DNA from 3 places in the Pantoea sp. SGAir0215 genome. Region 2 is predicted to be linked to each of the others. Evidence: predicted binding sites of a transcription regulator. Region 2 holds the regulator's gene; each other region holds the start of a gene.
The links. Region 2 encodes PurR, which represses purine synthesis genes. Its sites were predicted from a motif close to CANGCAAACGTTTGCNTG; they were not measured.
Positions count from the first base shown of each region.

Region 1: gcvT (glycine cleavage system aminomethyltransferase GcvT) is a predicted target of PurR. The motif match lies at 2,852-2,869, and genes of this name have one in related genera.
Region 3: pyrC (dihydroorotase) is a predicted target of PurR. The motif match lies at 3,966-3,983, and genes of this name have one in related genera.

Region 1 is NZ_CP028031.1:4,152,510-4,157,818, reverse strand. Features, by position in the region: gene pepP (Xaa-Pro aminopeptidase) at 1-97, shown strand, start outside; gene ubiH (2-octaprenyl-6-methoxyphenyl hydroxylase) at 94-1,272, shown strand; gene ubiI (FAD-dependent 2-octaprenylphenol hydroxylase) at 1,286-2,488, shown strand; gene gcvT (glycine cleavage system aminomethyltransferase GcvT) at 2,920-4,017, shown strand; gene gcvH (glycine cleavage system protein GcvH) at 4,042-4,428, shown strand; gene gcvP (aminomethyl-transferring glycine dehydrogenase) at 4,510-5,309, shown strand, end outside.
Region 2 is NZ_CP028031.1:2,508,142-2,513,450, reverse strand. Features, by position in the region: gene C1N64_RS11800 (C40 family peptidase) at 250-1,068, shown strand; gene C1N64_RS11795 (cytochrome bd-I oxidase subunit CydH) at 1,347-1,436, opposite strand; gene purR (HTH-type transcriptional repressor PurR) at 1,719-2,744, shown strand; gene punR (DNA-binding transcriptional activator PunR) at 2,741-3,646, opposite strand; gene punC (purine nucleoside transporter PunC) at 3,755-4,957, shown strand; gene cfa (cyclopropane fatty acyl phospholipid synthase) at 5,242-5,309, shown strand, end outside.
Region 3 is NZ_CP028031.1:2,132,110-2,137,418, reverse strand. Features, by position in the region: gene murJ (murein biosynthesis integral membrane protein MurJ) at 1-627, opposite strand, end outside; gene C1N64_RS10075 (Gfo/Idh/MocA family protein) at 749-1,669, opposite strand; gene C1N64_RS10070 (YceH family protein) at 1,670-2,314, opposite strand; gene rimJ (ribosomal protein S5-alanine N-acetyltransferase) at 2,330-2,920, opposite strand; gene C1N64_RS10060 (lipoprotein) at 3,329-3,892, shown strand; gene pyrC (dihydroorotase) at 4,050-5,093, shown strand; gene dinI (DNA damage-inducible protein I) at 5,156-5,309, shown strand, end outside.

The DNA.
Region 1 (5,309 bases), 1.6 Mb from region 2:
TGTGATCACTGAAACAGGTAACGAGAACCTCACTGACAGCGTGGTGAAAGATCCAGATGCTATTGAGGCGCTGATGGCGGCGGCACGCGCAGGATGACCGTCCTCATCGCGGGTGGCGGAATGACCGGTGCCACGCTGGCGCTGGCTATTTCGCACCTGACACAGGGCGCGCTGCCCGTCACGCTGATCGAAAGCAGCGAACCTGCCAGCCGCGCGCATCCAGGTTATGACGGCCGTGCCATTGCGCTGTCTGCCGGCACCTGTCAGCAACTGGCCAATATTAATCTCTGGCAGCGCATTGCCCCCTGCGCAACGCCGATCACAACGATCCATGTTTCCGATCGGGGTCATGCGGGTTTTGTCTCACTGGCGGCCAGCGACTATGCGATTCCCGCGCTGGGCCAGGTCGTCGAATTGTTCGACGTAGGCCAGCGTTTATTCGCGCAGCTTAAACAGGCTCCCGGCGTCACCCTGCGCTGTCCGGCACGGGTCACCAATGTGAACCGTACTCAGGCGCACGTGAAGGTCACGCTGGATAATGATGAACAGCTGGACGCTGATGTGCTGGTGGCGGCTGATGGCACGCGTTCGGCTGTCGCGGCAGCCTGCGGTATTCAGTGGCAAACCGAAACTTATCAGCAGCTGGCACTCATTGCGAATGTCACCAGCGAGATACCGCACCAGGGGCGGGCCTTTGAACGGTTTACTGCGTTCGGCCCGCTCGCCCTGCTGCCGATGTCTGACAACCGACTGTCGCTGGTGTGGTGTCATTCATTGGATAAACGCCCGCAGCTTGAGCGCTGGGACGACGAGACGTTTCTCAGCGAACTTCAGCACGCGTTCGGCTGGCGACTGGGGAAATTTACCCACACCGGTAAACGCGATATCTATCCGCTGGCATTGCAACAGGCCGAACCGGTCGTTTCACATCGTGTTGCCACCGTGGGCAACGCAGCCCAGACGCTGCACCCTATTGCCGGGCAGGGATTTAACCTGGGCCTGAGGGATGTCATGTCCTTAGCCGAAACCCTGGCCACCGCGCACCGGCAGCAACAGGACCCCGGCAGCTATGCTGTCCTGCAGCATTACCGCCAGCGTCGCCAACAGGATCGGGCCACGACCATCGGTCTCACCGACGGTCTGGTGCGCCTGTTTGCCAACCGCCATGCACCGCTGGTCGTCGGGCGCAACCTTGGCCTGCTGGCAATGGATCATCTGCCGTTGCTGAGAAATCTTCTGGCCGAGCGCACGCTTGGCTGGGTTAAGCGTTAACTGAGAGGCACTGATGCAAACTTATGATGTGGTGATCGCCGGTGGCGGTATGGTAGGACTGGCCGTGGCCTGCGGTCTGCAGGGCAGTGGCTTGCGTATCGCCGTACTCGAACAAGCGCCCGAGCCGCAATTTGATGCCACCGCTTCTCCGTCTGTCCGCGTATCGGCTATCAATGCGGCCAGTGAACGTCTTTTACAAAAACTGGATGTCTGGTCGACGATCCTGTCGCTCAGAGCCAGCCCTTATCAGGCCATGGAAGTCTGGGATCGTGACAGCTTCGGTGCTATCTCATTTGACGGTGAGCAGCAGGGCTTAACCCATCTCGGGCACATTATCGAAAACCCGGTGATTCACTGCGCCTTATGGCAGCGAGCCAGGCATTGCAGTGACGTGACGTTGCTGCCGTCGTCACATCTTCAGCAGGTGGCATTTGGCGATAACGAAGCTTTCATTACGCTACAGGATGGCGGCATGATGAGCGCACGGCTGATGGTTGCCGCAGACGGTGCCAATTCCTGGCTGCGCAACAAAGCCGATATTCCGCTGACTTTCTGGGATTATGAACACCATGCCCTGGTGGCGAACATCCGTACCTCCATGCCACATGATGGCGTCGCGCGTCAGGTATTCCATGGGGATGGCATTCTGGCGTTTCTGCCGATGCAGGATCCGCATCTGTGCTCCATCGTCTGGTCGCTGTCGCCCCAGGAAGCCACCCGGCTGGAAACGATGCCTGAGGCGCTCTTTAATCAACAGTTGTCGGTGGCGTTTGATATGCGCCTTGGCCTGTGCGAACTGGAAGGCGAACGGAAGGCATTCCCCCTCACGGCACGCTATGCGCGCAGCTTTGCTGCACATCGCCTGGCGCTGGTGGGCGATGCTGCGCATACCATTCATCCGCTGGCCGGGCAGGGTGTCAATCTCGGTTTTATGGATGCCGCAGAGTTGATTGGTGAAGTTCGCCGCCTGCATCAGCAGGGCAAAGATATCGGGCAGCACCTCTATCTGCGCCGCTATGAACGCAGCCGTAAACACAGTGCCGCCATGATGCTCGCGGGCATGCAGGGATTTCGTGAGCTGTTTGCGGGCAATAATCCGGCTAAAAAGCTGCTTCGCGATGTCGGGCTAAAATTGGCCGATAATTTACCGGGCGTGAAACCTGTCATGTTGCGGCAGGCGATGGGCCTGAACGACATTCCCGCCTGGCTTCGCTGACGCGAATCCCTTTCTTAAAGCCAGCGTAATTGCTGGCTTTTTTATTTTAAAAAAGGACTGCACCGTAAAAATGCAGTCCTGCACCGTTGCAGCGCCTCATTTGATTTATTCTAATTTTGCGTGATGTTTCGCATTACTTATTTTTATTCGACGCCATTTTTGCTTCGCTATTTTTTTAACATCTTGCGTGTCGGTACGAATAAAATGGCTGTAAAAAAATGAATAGGTCGTATTTGTTGTGTGTTTAATCACAAAATTACAGTCTTTTGTCCTGCTTTTTCTTTTGCGCGATTAGGCTGTGCGTCTGCGTTCGACCTCGCTTTGCTTATGGTTAATCGACCCGTTCAGTGGTAACGTCATTGCAAAGAGAACGTTTGCGTCGGCTCCCGGCGGCGTGGTTTCAAACTTACTTGTTTCAGCACAGGATAGTTATGACTCAGCACACACCTCTGTTTGACCAGCATCAGAAAAACGGTGCGCGTATGGTGGATTTCCATGGCTGGATGATGCCGCTGCACTATGGCTCCCAACTGGATGAACATCATGCTGTTCGCAACGACGCAGGCATGTTTGATGTTTCGCACATGACCATCGTCGATCTGCACGGTGCACGTACGCGTGAGTTTTTGCGTTTTCTGCTGGCAAACGATGTCGCGAGGCTGACGCAACCCGGCAAAGCGCTTTACACCGGCATGCTGAATGCGTCGGGCGGCGTGATTGACGATCTGATCGTGTATTTCATGGATGAGACGTTTTTCCGCCTGGTCGTGAACTCTGCGACGCGTGAAAAGGATCTGGCATGGATCAATGAACATGCGCAGGGTTATGGCGTGGAAGTCCGGGAGCGTGACGATCTGGCGATGATCGCCGTGCAGGGCCCACAGGCCCAGCAAAAAGCACAAACGCTCTTCAGTGATGCACAGCGTCAGGCTGTACAAGGTATGAAGCCGTTCTTTGGTATCCAGGCCGGGGAGCTGTTTATCGCCACCACCGGTTATACCGGCGAAGCGGGTTATGAGATCGCGCTGCCTGCGGCGCAGGCCGTTACATTCTGGCAGCGCCTGCTCGCCGCGGGCGTCAAACCCGCCGGGCTGGGCGCACGCGATACATTGCGTCTGGAAGCGGGCATGAATCTTTACGGTCAGGAAATGGATGAAAGCGTCTCACCGCTGGCCGCCAACATGGGCTGGACCCTGTGCTGGGAACCGGCGGACCGCAATTTTATCGGGCGCGAAGCACTGGAAAGTCAGCGCGAAAAAGGCACTGAAAAACTGGTTGGCCTGATCCTGACAGAAAAAGGCGTACTGCGTAACGGCCTGCCCGTGCGTTTTACGGATAGTCAGGGGCAGATGCAGCAGGGCATTATTACCAGCGGATCTTTCTCACCAACGTTGGGTTACAGCATTGCGCTGGCCCGCGTGCCTGCGGGCATTGGCGAAGACGCTATCGTTGAAATCCGCAACCGTGAAATGCCCGTAAAAGTGACTAAACCCGTTTTCGTTCGCGCCGGCAAGCCGGTTGCGCAGTAAAACATAATTACAGGAGAAAGGGCGATGAGCAATGTGCCAGCTGAGTTGAAATACCGCGACAGTCATGAATGGCTGCGCAAAAATGCGGATGGATCTTACACCGTCGGCATCACCGAACACGCGCAGGAATTACTGGGCGATATGGTCTTTGTGGACCTGCCAGAAGTAGGGGCGACGTTCGCTGCCGGCGAAGAGTGCGCCGTCGCCGAATCCGTAAAAGCGGCTTCCGATATCTATTCTCCTGTCAGTGGCGAAATTATCGCCGTGAACGACGCGCTGAATGATTCCCCAGAGCTGGTTAACAGCGAGCCTTATCAGGACGGCTGGTTATTCCAGATCAAAGCCAGCGATGAGTCAGAACTAGACTCACTGCTGGACGCGGATGCCTATAAAGCATCTATTGACGAGTAATCGTTGCGCGGCCTCCAGATGAGGCCGCCGATATCTGACCAGCACTCTCTGTTCCCCAGCCCGATTCAGGATTTACAGCTCATGACTCAGACTCTCAGCCAGCTTGAACACAACGGTGCGTTTATTGAGCGCCATATTGGTCCGTCGCCAGAACAACAGGCCGTTATGCTGGAGGCGATTGGTGCCAGCTCTCTGGCGTCGTTGATTGGTTCTATTGTTCCCGCCGACATTCAGTTGCCCGGTCCGCCCGCCGTTGGCGATGCGGCAACTGAACAGCAGGCGCTGGCAGAGTTAAAAGCGATTGCCGCGCAAAACCTGCGCTACAAATCCTGGATCGGCATGGGATACAGTGCGGTGATAACGCCGCCCGTTATCCTGCGGAACATGCTGGAAAATCCGGGCTGGTACACGGCTTACACGCCGTATCAGCCCGAAGTTTCTCAAGGGCGCCTGGAGGCGCTGCTAAACTTCCAGCAGGTCACCATTGATCTGACCGGCATGGATATCGCGTCCGCTTCACTGCTGGATGAAGCCACCGCGGCGGCCGAAGCGATGGCGATGGCAAAACGCATCAGCAAACTGAAAAATGCCAACCGGTTCTTTATCGCTGATGATATCCATCCGCAAACGCTGGATGTGGTACGGACCCGCGCCGAAACCTTTGGTTTTGAACTGATTATCGACAGCGCGGAGAAAGCCCTGGAGCACGATAATCTGTTTGGTGTCCTGCTTCAGCAGGTAGGCACCACGGGCGAGGTCCACGATTACACCAGCCTGATTGCCGAGCTGAAAACCCGTAAGGTGGTCGTCAGCGTGGCCTCGGATTTTATGGCCCTGGTGTTACTTGAATCGCCGGGCAAGCAGGGCGCGGATATTGTGTT
Region 2 (5,309 bases):
TCAGGCATTCGCAGGAAACTGTGACAAAGACTATGAATGTATTCATAATTTGCAATGAATTTGCTGCTATAAGAGACTGAAATTCCTGATTTATGCCTGATTTTTATCCAGGCCATCAATTAATAAAAAAAGGACTTACTCTTTTAAAAAAAACTGGACTAGAATGACTTCGGCGCTGATCGGTGATCAGATTTTTCTTAACTTTGTCAGAGACCTGTTTGATCTGACAGCTTAACCAGTAAACGGACTATGCGTTCAATCATTACGCTTCTTATTCTGGCTTTTGCGCAACTCTTCTTTAACATCGCTGCTGCATCCCCGCATGCGACGGTTAAGGCCAGCTTGCATAAGGTAGAGAAAAAAAGTGCGCGCGACGATGATCGGCGCAAACGACGCGCGGTTAAAGCCTCATCTAAAAAAAGTCGCACCTCCGCTGTTCAGAAAGTCAGTAAGACCACGAAAACCAGCAAAACGACCTCCCACACCACCACGCACAAAACGCTCGCTAAAACGACTGCCTCGCACAAGACGCTGAGCAAAAAAGTCGCCGCCAATACCGCCAGCAAAAAACGGTATGGTCATCAACGTGCTGCGAAGGCGTTAACGGCAGACAATACCGAAACCGGCACCATTAAAATGAGTAAAGCGCATCGCCAGCGTTACCAGAAAGCGCGTGAAACGGCGATGGCAAAACTGATGGGGCAACTTGGCAAGCGTTATCAGTGGGGAGGCAAATCGCCCCATACGGGTTTTGATTGCAGTGGCCTCGTATGGTACGCCTACAAAGACGTCGTGAAGTTTAAGATCCCCCGTACCGCTAACGAAATGTACCATCTGCGGGATGCAGCACCGGTCAACCGCGAATCCCTTGAAAAAGGCGATCTGGTTTTCTTCCGCATCAACGGGCGTGGAACCGCAGATCATGTCGGGGTTTACCTGGGCAACGGTAAATTCATTCAGTCACCGCGTACCGGTAAAGATATTCAAATCAGTGCGTTGAGCGAAGATTACTGGCAGCGCCATTATATTGGTGCGCGTCGCGTTATGACGCCAAAGACCGTTCGCTAAACGTCCTTCATACAAAAAAGCCGGGAAAGGCAACTTCCCGGCTTTTTTATTGCCCACCTCACCCCGATTGTGCAGCCGGGTGTTGCGGGCGAAAATGCCGCACCTGCCGGTGATACGGTCTGACAGACAGGACGTATCACCGGCAAGGCTGGACGCGCAGTCAGCGAGTCAGTCAGCCAGTCAGCCAGTCAGCCAGTCAGCCAGTCAGCCAGTCAGCCAGTCAGCCAGTCAGCCAGTCAGCCAGTCAGCCAGTATAGCCTCGCTGCAAACGAATGCGACTAGTGCAGAATAGCGGTGAAGCTAAACGCGATGATCATTAACAGTGCGGCTGCCGTCGTCATTAATGACAGTTTCAAATCGGTACTCATCCCCTCTCCTTTAACCCTGACGTTTGTAAGGTGAAAGCATTTTCACATACGCGTGGGTAAAAATCTCGTTTTATCCGCACAGCCTTGTTAGAATCCCCCCTTTGTTGCGCAACAGCGCGCAATATCGGTTGCGTCCGCGCCCTTTTCAGACGTTATTTCCTGCCCTGATGACTCAATACCGGACAGAAAAGCGATGTTTTTCGCAGAAATAACCGTCCGCTGACGCAAACGTTTAACAATATGCTTATCAATAATTTAGATAGGCCCGGGAGTTCGATTTACATGGCAACAATTAAAGATGTGGCGAAGCGTGCGGGCGTGTCCACCACGACCGTCTCACACGTCATCAATAAAACGCGCTTTGTCGCAGAAAATACCTGCGAAGCGGTGTGGGAAGCGATTCGGGAACTGCATTATTCTCCCAGCGCAGTCGCGCGTAGCCTGAAGGTGAATCACACCAAAACGCTGGGCCTGCTCGCCACGTCCAGTGAAGCGCCCTACTTTGCTGAAATTATCGAAGCCATTGAGAATCACTGCTTCGATAAAGGCTATACCCTGATTTTGGGCAACGCACATAATGACCTGCAAAAACAGCGCGCCTATCTGTCGATGATGGCGCAAAAGCGCGTTGACGGGCTTCTGGTGATGTGTTCAGAGTATCCGGATGATCTGCTGCAAATGCTGGAAGCGAACCGCAATATTCCGATGGTGGTGATGGACTGGGGCGAATCCCGTGCCGACTTTACCGATACCGTACTGGACAATGCTTTCCAGGGCGGTTATCTGGCAGGACGTTATTTGATTGAGCGTGGTCATCGCGATATTGGTGCCATTCCCGGCCAGATGGAGCGTAACACGGGAGGCGGTCGCCATGCCGGTTTCCTTAAGGCGCTGGAAGAAGCGGGTATTCAGCCACGTGCCGAATGGATTGTGCAGGGTGACTTTGAACCCGAATCTGGCTATCAGGCCATGCAGCAGATTCTGTCACAGAAGCAGCGCCCAAGCGCCGTATTCTGTGGGGGCGACATCATGGCGATGGGCGCAATCTGCGCGGCCGACGAAATGGGCCTGCGCGTGCCGCAGGATATCTCCGTCATTGGTTACGACAATGTGCGCAATGCGCGCTATTTCACTCCGGCACTGACCACGGTGCATCAACCTAAAGCCCAGTTGGGTGAGAAGGCGCTGGAGATGTTGTTAGATCGCATCACCAGTAAGCGGGAAGAGTCGCAGACGATTGAAGTCCACCCGACGCTTATTGAGCGACGCTCGGTGGGCTATGGTCCTTATCGCGATTATCGCCGTTAATCCTCGCTCAACCACTCCTGATTTAGCGTTTGCGCATCGCCCAGGTACTGGAGTAACCACCCCAGCGCCGGTGATGCGCGATCTTCCGCCCAGCTGACGCAGCAGGGACTTTCCGGAAACGCCTGCGGTAAGTTCAGCTCTGCCATCTCGCCGCTGTCCAGTAAGGGCCGCGCTAAATGGCCCGGTATCATCGCGACACACAAACCGGCGCGCACACAGTCCAGACCGGTTTGCCAGTCCGGGACCACCAGCCGGCGTTGGTTATCCAGCGCCCAGGTCATACGACGCGGTAACGCGCGCGACGTATCTTCCAGCACCAGTGAAGGCCAGTTGCGCAACGCCTCATCACCCAGCGTAGCAACCTGCGTCAGAGGGTGCTGACGCGCCACCACGCAACGCCAGTTCAGGGTGCCCATATCGCGAAAGGCGAAACGCCCCCCCACCGGAATCGCCTGTGTCGCACCTATCGCCACATCCACTCGCCCGTCTGCCAGCGCATCCCAGACGCCGTTAAAGACCTCATAGCTGATGTGCAACTCCATGTCGGGAAAATGGCGGTAAAAATCCCTGACAAACTGCCGGGTCCGCTGCGGTTTGACGATGCAGTCGACGGCAATACCAATCTGACCGCGCCAGCCGTTGGCGAGCTGTTGACACTGACGTCGTGTGGCATCCATTTTTTTGATAACGCTGCGCCCTTCCCGCACAAAATGCTCGCCCGCCGGGGTGAGAATCACCTCCCGGTGCTGGCGTTCAAACAGCGGCACAGCCAGCCAGGTTTCCAGCTGGCGAACGGTATAGCTGATGGCAGAAGGCACACGGTGCAGTTCCTGGGCGGCCGCGCTAAAGCTGCCACCGCGTGCGACCGCATCCACCACTTCCAGCGCATATTCAGACCACATAATTTGCCTTCAAAATTTTTAACAGCAACAGGCAAATTTTACCGTTTCACAGCGTGAAGTACAGCTTTTACACTGCCCCGCGTTTATTCTGCAACTGATGAGAACCCGATGTCCGCTTCAAAAGGCTTTATTCCCTATCTTGCCGTGCTCAGTATGCTGGGCTTTCTGGCAACCGATATGTACCTGCCCGCCTTCGGCGCTATGCAGCAAAGTTTTAGCACGTCAGCCGGGATGATCAGCGCCAGCATGAGCCTGTTTCTGGCCGGTTTTGCCTGTGGTCAACTGGTCTGGGGTCCCTTATCTGATCGGTTGGGGCGTAAGCCGGTGCTGCTGGCAGGCCTCGTCCTGTTTGCTCTGGGCTGTGCGGGTATGTTGTGGGTAGATAATGTGATCCTGATGCTGGTACTGCGTTTTGTACAGGCTATCGGCGTGTGCGCGGCGGCCGTCAGCTGGCAGGCGCTGGTCGTCGATCGCTATCCTCAGTCACAGGCCAATAAAGTCTTTGCTACCATTATGCCGCTCGTCGCGCTGTCTCCCGCCCTGGCGCCGTTACTGGGCGCCTGGCTGATCGGCCATTTTCACTGGCGCGCCATTTTTGCGGTGCTGACAGGAATTGCTGTGGCGCTCATCCTGGTCACGCTGCGCCTGCCTTCGCCGCAAAAAAAGCAACGTTCCCCTGCTCCGCAGCCTGGGTTTCTGACGCTGCTGCGCGCACGTGCCTACAGCGGTAACGTACTGATGTATTCCGCCTGCTCAGCCAGTTTTTTTGCATGGCTGACGGGTTCGCCGTTTATCCTGGCTGATATTGGTCTGTCTCCTGCGGATATCGGGCTCAGTTATATTCCCCAAACCATCGCCTTTTTAATCGGCGGGTTTGGCTGCCGTGCGCTGCTCAACCGGTTTTCTGGCGCAACGCTGCTGCCGTGGCTGCTCGGCGTCTATAGCCTGAGTGTCGGGGCGCTGTTTGCCGTCGCGCTTTCGGGAAGCCCGTCACTCACGGCGTTACTGGTGCCGTTCTGCGGCATGGCGCTGGCAAATGGCGCGATTTATCCGATTGTGGTGTCCAGTGCGCTGCTGCCCTTCCCAAATGCCACCGGGAAAGCGGCGGCATTGCAGAACACGCTTCAGCTCGGACTCTGTTTTGCCGCCAGCCTTGCGGTGTCCGCAGGCTTGATCCAGGCTCTGTTTACGACCACGCTAATTATGATGGTGACGATTGGTCTGGCATGGATGGGCTATCAGTTACAGCGCCGCGCCGGCGCACAAACTGATATTGCCTCATCTGCACATCCCTGCCAGGATAATCACTGAGGCAACGATTTGCGTGTTACCCGTTTTCACTGACTGAATCAGGGTCTGCCAGTGTGCCTCCTCTGCCAGACCCACTCGCACTGTCATCATAATAAAAATGTTTCACACAGCCTTCAGGCTGTGACGGCATCTGTGTGAGCAACGCTGCATGGATACCGACGTTTTCTCTTCTCTGTACCCTTTTTGTTGTCTGGCGCAAGGCGTCATCTGTGACTTTTCTCATAATCCTGAGAAACAGCTCCTGCTTTTTCTCAGGTTCTGACGGTTCTGGTGATGGAGTGGCTATGAGTTCATCATGTGTAGAAGAAGTAGGCATCGAACGTAACCATTGGTATCGCATCGTTCAGGAGTT
Region 3 (5,309 bases), 380 kb from region 2:
TTTCAGATGCGGTAACTGATAGCCCAGTTGCAGCAGTCCGCCGACCACCACCGCCCACGCCAGCGCCATGATGGGCGGATGGAAGTGCGGTGCGGCGAACAGCGCAAAGCCGATCATGCTGATATTCAGCAGCGTGGGGGCAAACGCCGGCACCGAAAAACGGTTCCAGGTGTTTAATATGGCCCCAGCCAGCGAAGCCAGCGAAATCAGGAGAATGTAGGGGAAAGTGACGCGCAGCAGCGCGCTGGTCAGGGCAAATTTATCGGCTGTATCGGCGAAACCCGGTGCCGTCACCAGGATGACCCAGGGAGCGGCAACCATGCCTGCGACGGTCACGAGCGCCAGCGCCAGGGTCAGCAGACCGGAAACGTAGGACACAAAAAGCCGCGTAGCCTCTTCGCCCTGCTTACTTTTATACTCGGCAAGAATAGGAACAAATGCCTGCGAGAAGGCTCCTTCAGCAAAAATACGCCGCAGAAGATTAGGTAGTTTAAACGCAACAAAGAACGCATCGGTCGCCATGCCGGCACCAAACACCCGTGCCACAATGGCATCCCGGGCAAAACCCAGCACGCGGGAAAACAGGGTCATTGAACTGACCGCTGCCAGCGATTTCAACAAATTCATAATTGACGGGGCATCCTGAAAAGAATCGGCAAAATGAGTGACTTAGCACGGGTCCTGTCACACGTCGGGCGATAGTCTACTGCGATCGCGTGAAATGACCAGCACTGAGTGTTACAAGGCGTTATTCCCGTTCCGCGTCGCGCCACATGGATTCGACGATACGTTGCGCCAGCAGTGCCTGCTCACCACTCGTTTCCGGCTTTGTCTGATTTTCGATGCAGTGAACAAAATGTTCTGCCACGCCCACAAATCCGCGCTGAGCCAGGTGGCTCTGCCAGGCGGCAGGCGGCGTGATCACTACGCCTGCACCGCACTCTTCCTGCCAGTCGCGCATGTCATGAATATCAATGCATTTGCCATCACAGATGGCGCTGATACGTTCGCGCTGGCTGCCTGCCCGACGGTGCATACTGGTGGTTACCTGCAATCCACCCGCATTGAAATGGTGCTCGGCGTAAAGCATCTGTCCCTGTTCATTGGTCGCAATATGGCCCTGACGGGGCAGCGCACGGCCTCCTGCCAGCCACAGAGCCGTATCAACGACATGCAGGTAATCATCTAACAGTGTAAAGCGCAGATCCTGTGGACCCACGCTGTCGCTGCGGTGTTTTTCGATACGCAGCGCAGCGGCGGAGTGCATTTGTGTTTTCAGTTGCTGATAGCAGGGCGCGAAACGCCGGTTAAACGCCACCATTAGCTTTCGTTGTTTCTTTTCGGCCAGCGCGACCAGCGCCTCTGCCTGATTCAGGGTTTCTGCCAGCGGTTTGTCGACACAGACATCCTTGCCAGCCTGAAGCAGTGCTTTGACCACGTCGTAATGGCTGGCCGTACTGCTGTGCACAAATACGGCGTCACAGGCGGCAGCCAGAGCGGTCAGTGAAGGGAAGCAGGTGATACGGTAGCGGTCACAGACGATGCGGGCGTTGGCCTGATTCGGCGAAAATGCGCCGACTAACTGCCAGTTATTTGCCTGCGATAACACAGGCAACCAGGCCTTTTGCGCAATACCGCCTAACCCAACAACACCAATGCGAATCGTCATTTATTGTTCTCTTTCCAGTAATTGCGCCAGTTGTTCCTGAAGATCGGCAACCTGTTGCTCAAGCGCCTCAATCCGATCCCGCAGCGCGACATCGTCCGCCGTAGCTGGGTGTTGCTCCAGCGCCCCGAGTTCGACCTCATCAGCAAACATGTGCATAAAACGGCTTTCACGTTTACCCGGCTCCCGCGCCAGGCGCATGACCATGGGCCCCTCAGCGCGCGACATCAACGTGTCAAGCGTCTGTTCAACGTCGCTGACGTCGGCAAACTCATGCAAACGCCCACTCCGGGTCCGCAGTTCACCAGGGGTTTGCGCGCCACGCAGGAACAGCAATGTGAGAACGGCAACTTCTGCGCTACTGAGCTGTAAATTACCGAAGGCGGAATTGCAGAAGCGTTGCTCGTATTTCACCACGCGCTGGCCGAACCCGCTGTTGGCGGTCACCAGATGCTTTTTAATCAGGAGATCGAGCTGATCCTGCACGTCGCTTTCGCTCAGCGTCATCACGGGCTCGCGATTAGATTTTTGATTACAGGCGGTAAGCACGCCATTTAATGAAAGAGGATACTGTTCCGGTGTGGTGATTTGCTTTTCCAGCAGGCAACCCAGCACGCGCAACGCATGCGCCGACAAGGTCATCTTCATTGCGAACTCCTCATTTTACCCACGACGATTGGGTGTCCATTCCTTGCTGGTCAGCGCAGTCAGGACATGATCCTGCCACTGACCGTTAATCATCAGGTAGTTTTTAGCATAGCCCTCTTTTTCGAATCCCAGGCGGGCCAGCAGGTCACCACTGCGCTGGTTATGCGGCATGTAGTTTGCCATGATGCGGTGGATATATTGCTGGCGCTGCATATAGCGAATCGCCGACTGCAGCGCTTCAAACATCAGGCCCTGCCCTTGCCACTTCTCGCCAAGCGAATAGCCAAGATAGCAGGCATGAAAGGCACCGCGCAGGACATTGCTAAAATTCGCCACGCCACGCACTTCCGTTTCATTGCTGTCCATTAAAATAAAATAGAACGCCGAGCCCTGTTTATGCATATCAGCGATCAGGCCCAGCCGGGCTTGCCAGCCAGAGGGATAACAGTGGCTGTCATCACGCACCGGCTCCCAGGGTTTAAGGAAGTCACGGTTTTCCGCGTAATAGTCGGCTAAACGCCATGCATCGCGTTCATGAACCAGTCTTACCACCAGCCGCTCGGTCGTGAGTCGCACCCTTGGTGCGGCAGAACGATAGCCAAACATCATCTCTCCTGAAGTCCATGGCGGGAAGGAAATGCCAGTCATTGATAACTTTCACTATAACCGCCGCCAGGTCTGCGGTAAAACGTTACGCATACCACAACAGCCAGGTCGCTGAATTATCGTCCGGCCCACCGTGCAGCGCAGACGCGTCAAAAGACCTGTTCATATCTCCGATCCAGAAAACTGGTTCGGTAACCACATCGGTTTCTTAACCCTGTGCGCTGTCACTGCCCCGCCGCGTAAGAAGCCGTGGGTGCCGCAAGCCGCCCGTTTTAACAGCGGAAGATCGGGGCACTTTCTTCCGGAAGGCATTTTCGGCAAATCCTTATCATCCCATTCCTGATGACAGACGGTTTGCATTCAGGCAGGCTATGCCACGAGCGAGTTTTTCAGTTAAACGAGGGAAGTATGAAGACGGTTTTTCACGGGCTGGTTGCCCTGTTTTTAGCGGTTTTACTGAGTAGCTGTAATCAGTTAACGCAATACACAATTAGCGAACAGGAAGTCAATCAGGCCCTGCAAAAACATAATAACTTCGAAAAAGACATTGGCGTATCAGGTCTGGTCAATGCCCATATTGTGTTAACTAACCTGAATAGCCAGATTGGTCGGGACGTGCCAGGGAAAGTCACCTTATCGGGCGATGCCAAAATTAATGTCTCCTCACTCTTTGGTCCGCAACAGGCCGATATGCAACTCAAAATGCGTGCGCAGCCAGTGTTTGATCAGCAGCAAGGAGCCATATATTTGCGCGATATGGAAATCGTCGATGCGCAGGTTCAGCCCGAGAAGATGGCCTCTATTATGAAAACCCTGACGCCTTATCTGAATCAGTCGTTAAAAAGCTACTTTGATCAGCACCCCGCCTACGTGCTGAGCGCCGATCGCAGTAAAGCGGAATCGCTGGCGAAAAAATTCGCGAAAGGGCTGGAAGTGAAGCCTGGTGAACTGGTCATCCCCTTCACCGACTAACCGCCTGACAGGCAGCTTTACCGTCATCTTATCCGCGCCTTCAGGCGCGGATTTTTTTTAAAAAAGAAAAACAGGTGCAAACGGTTGCCTGAGTCCTTATGCTTATAATCCGGCCTAAACACGCCTTTCGTTTATTCTACTTGCCGGAGCCGCATTCATGACCGCACACCCTCAGCAACTTACTATCCGCCGTCCAGATGACTGGCATATCCATCTTCGTGATGATGATATGCTCAACACTGTGCTGCCCTATACCAGCGCAGTCAATGGTCGTGCTATCGTCATGCCCAATCTGGTTCCGCCGGTAGTCAGCGTCGCGGCGGGCGAAGCTTATCGCAATCGCATTCTGGCTGCCTTACCTGATGGGCACGCTTTTACCCCCCTGATGACCTGCTACCTGACCGACTCGTTAGAGGCCGATGAGCTGGCCCGCGGTTTTCAGTCGGGATTGTTCACGGCCGCCAAACTGTATCCCGCTCATGCCACGACCAATTCAAGCCATGGTGTCACCAATATTGCTTCGATTGCCTCAGTGCTGGAGCGGATGCAAACGCTGGGAATGCCGCTGCTGGTGCACGGTGAAGTGACGGACTCGCACATCGATATTTTTGACCGCGAAGCCCGCTTTATTGAAACGGTGATGGAACCGCTACGCAAACAGTTCCCCGCGCTGAAAGTGGTGATGGAACACATCACGACCAAAGATGCAGCTGACTATGTGGAAAGCGCCAATGAAAACCTGGCGGCAACGATTACGCCGCAGCATCTGATGTTCAACCGCAACCATATGCTGGTCGGGGGTATCCGCCCTCACCTGTACTGTCTGCCGATCCTGAAACGCAATACGCATCAGCAGGCGCTGCGCAGGATTGTCGCCTCCGGTCATCCCCGTTTCTTTCTGGGTACCGACACCGCGCCTCATTTGCGCCATCTGAAAGAGAGCAGCTGCGGCTGTGCGGGTGTGTTCAACGCCCCTACCTCCCTGCCCGCGTACGCTACCGTATTTGAAGAGCTCAATGCCCTGCAGCATTTTGAGGCATTTTGTTCTGAAAATGGTCCGCGTTTCTATGGCCTGCCGCTGAACGAAGGCACCCTTACGCTGGTGCGTGAGCCATGGACGGTAGAAGAAAGCATTGCAATGGGCTCTCATACGCTGGTGCCTTTCCTGGCCGGGGAAACCCTCAACTGGCGTATAAAATAATTTCGCTTGCCTCCGCTATATTTATACTGTAATTATATACAGTATCTTATACGGAGGCTTTTATGCGTGTTGAAATTACCGTTGCCAAAACCCAACCTCTTCCCGCTGGTGCGATGGAAGCCCTGAGCCAGGAGCTGTCGCGCCGGATCGATGAACAATTTCCGCAATTCACCAATCAGGTCAAAGTGCGTTACGCCACGGCGAATCAGCTGAGCG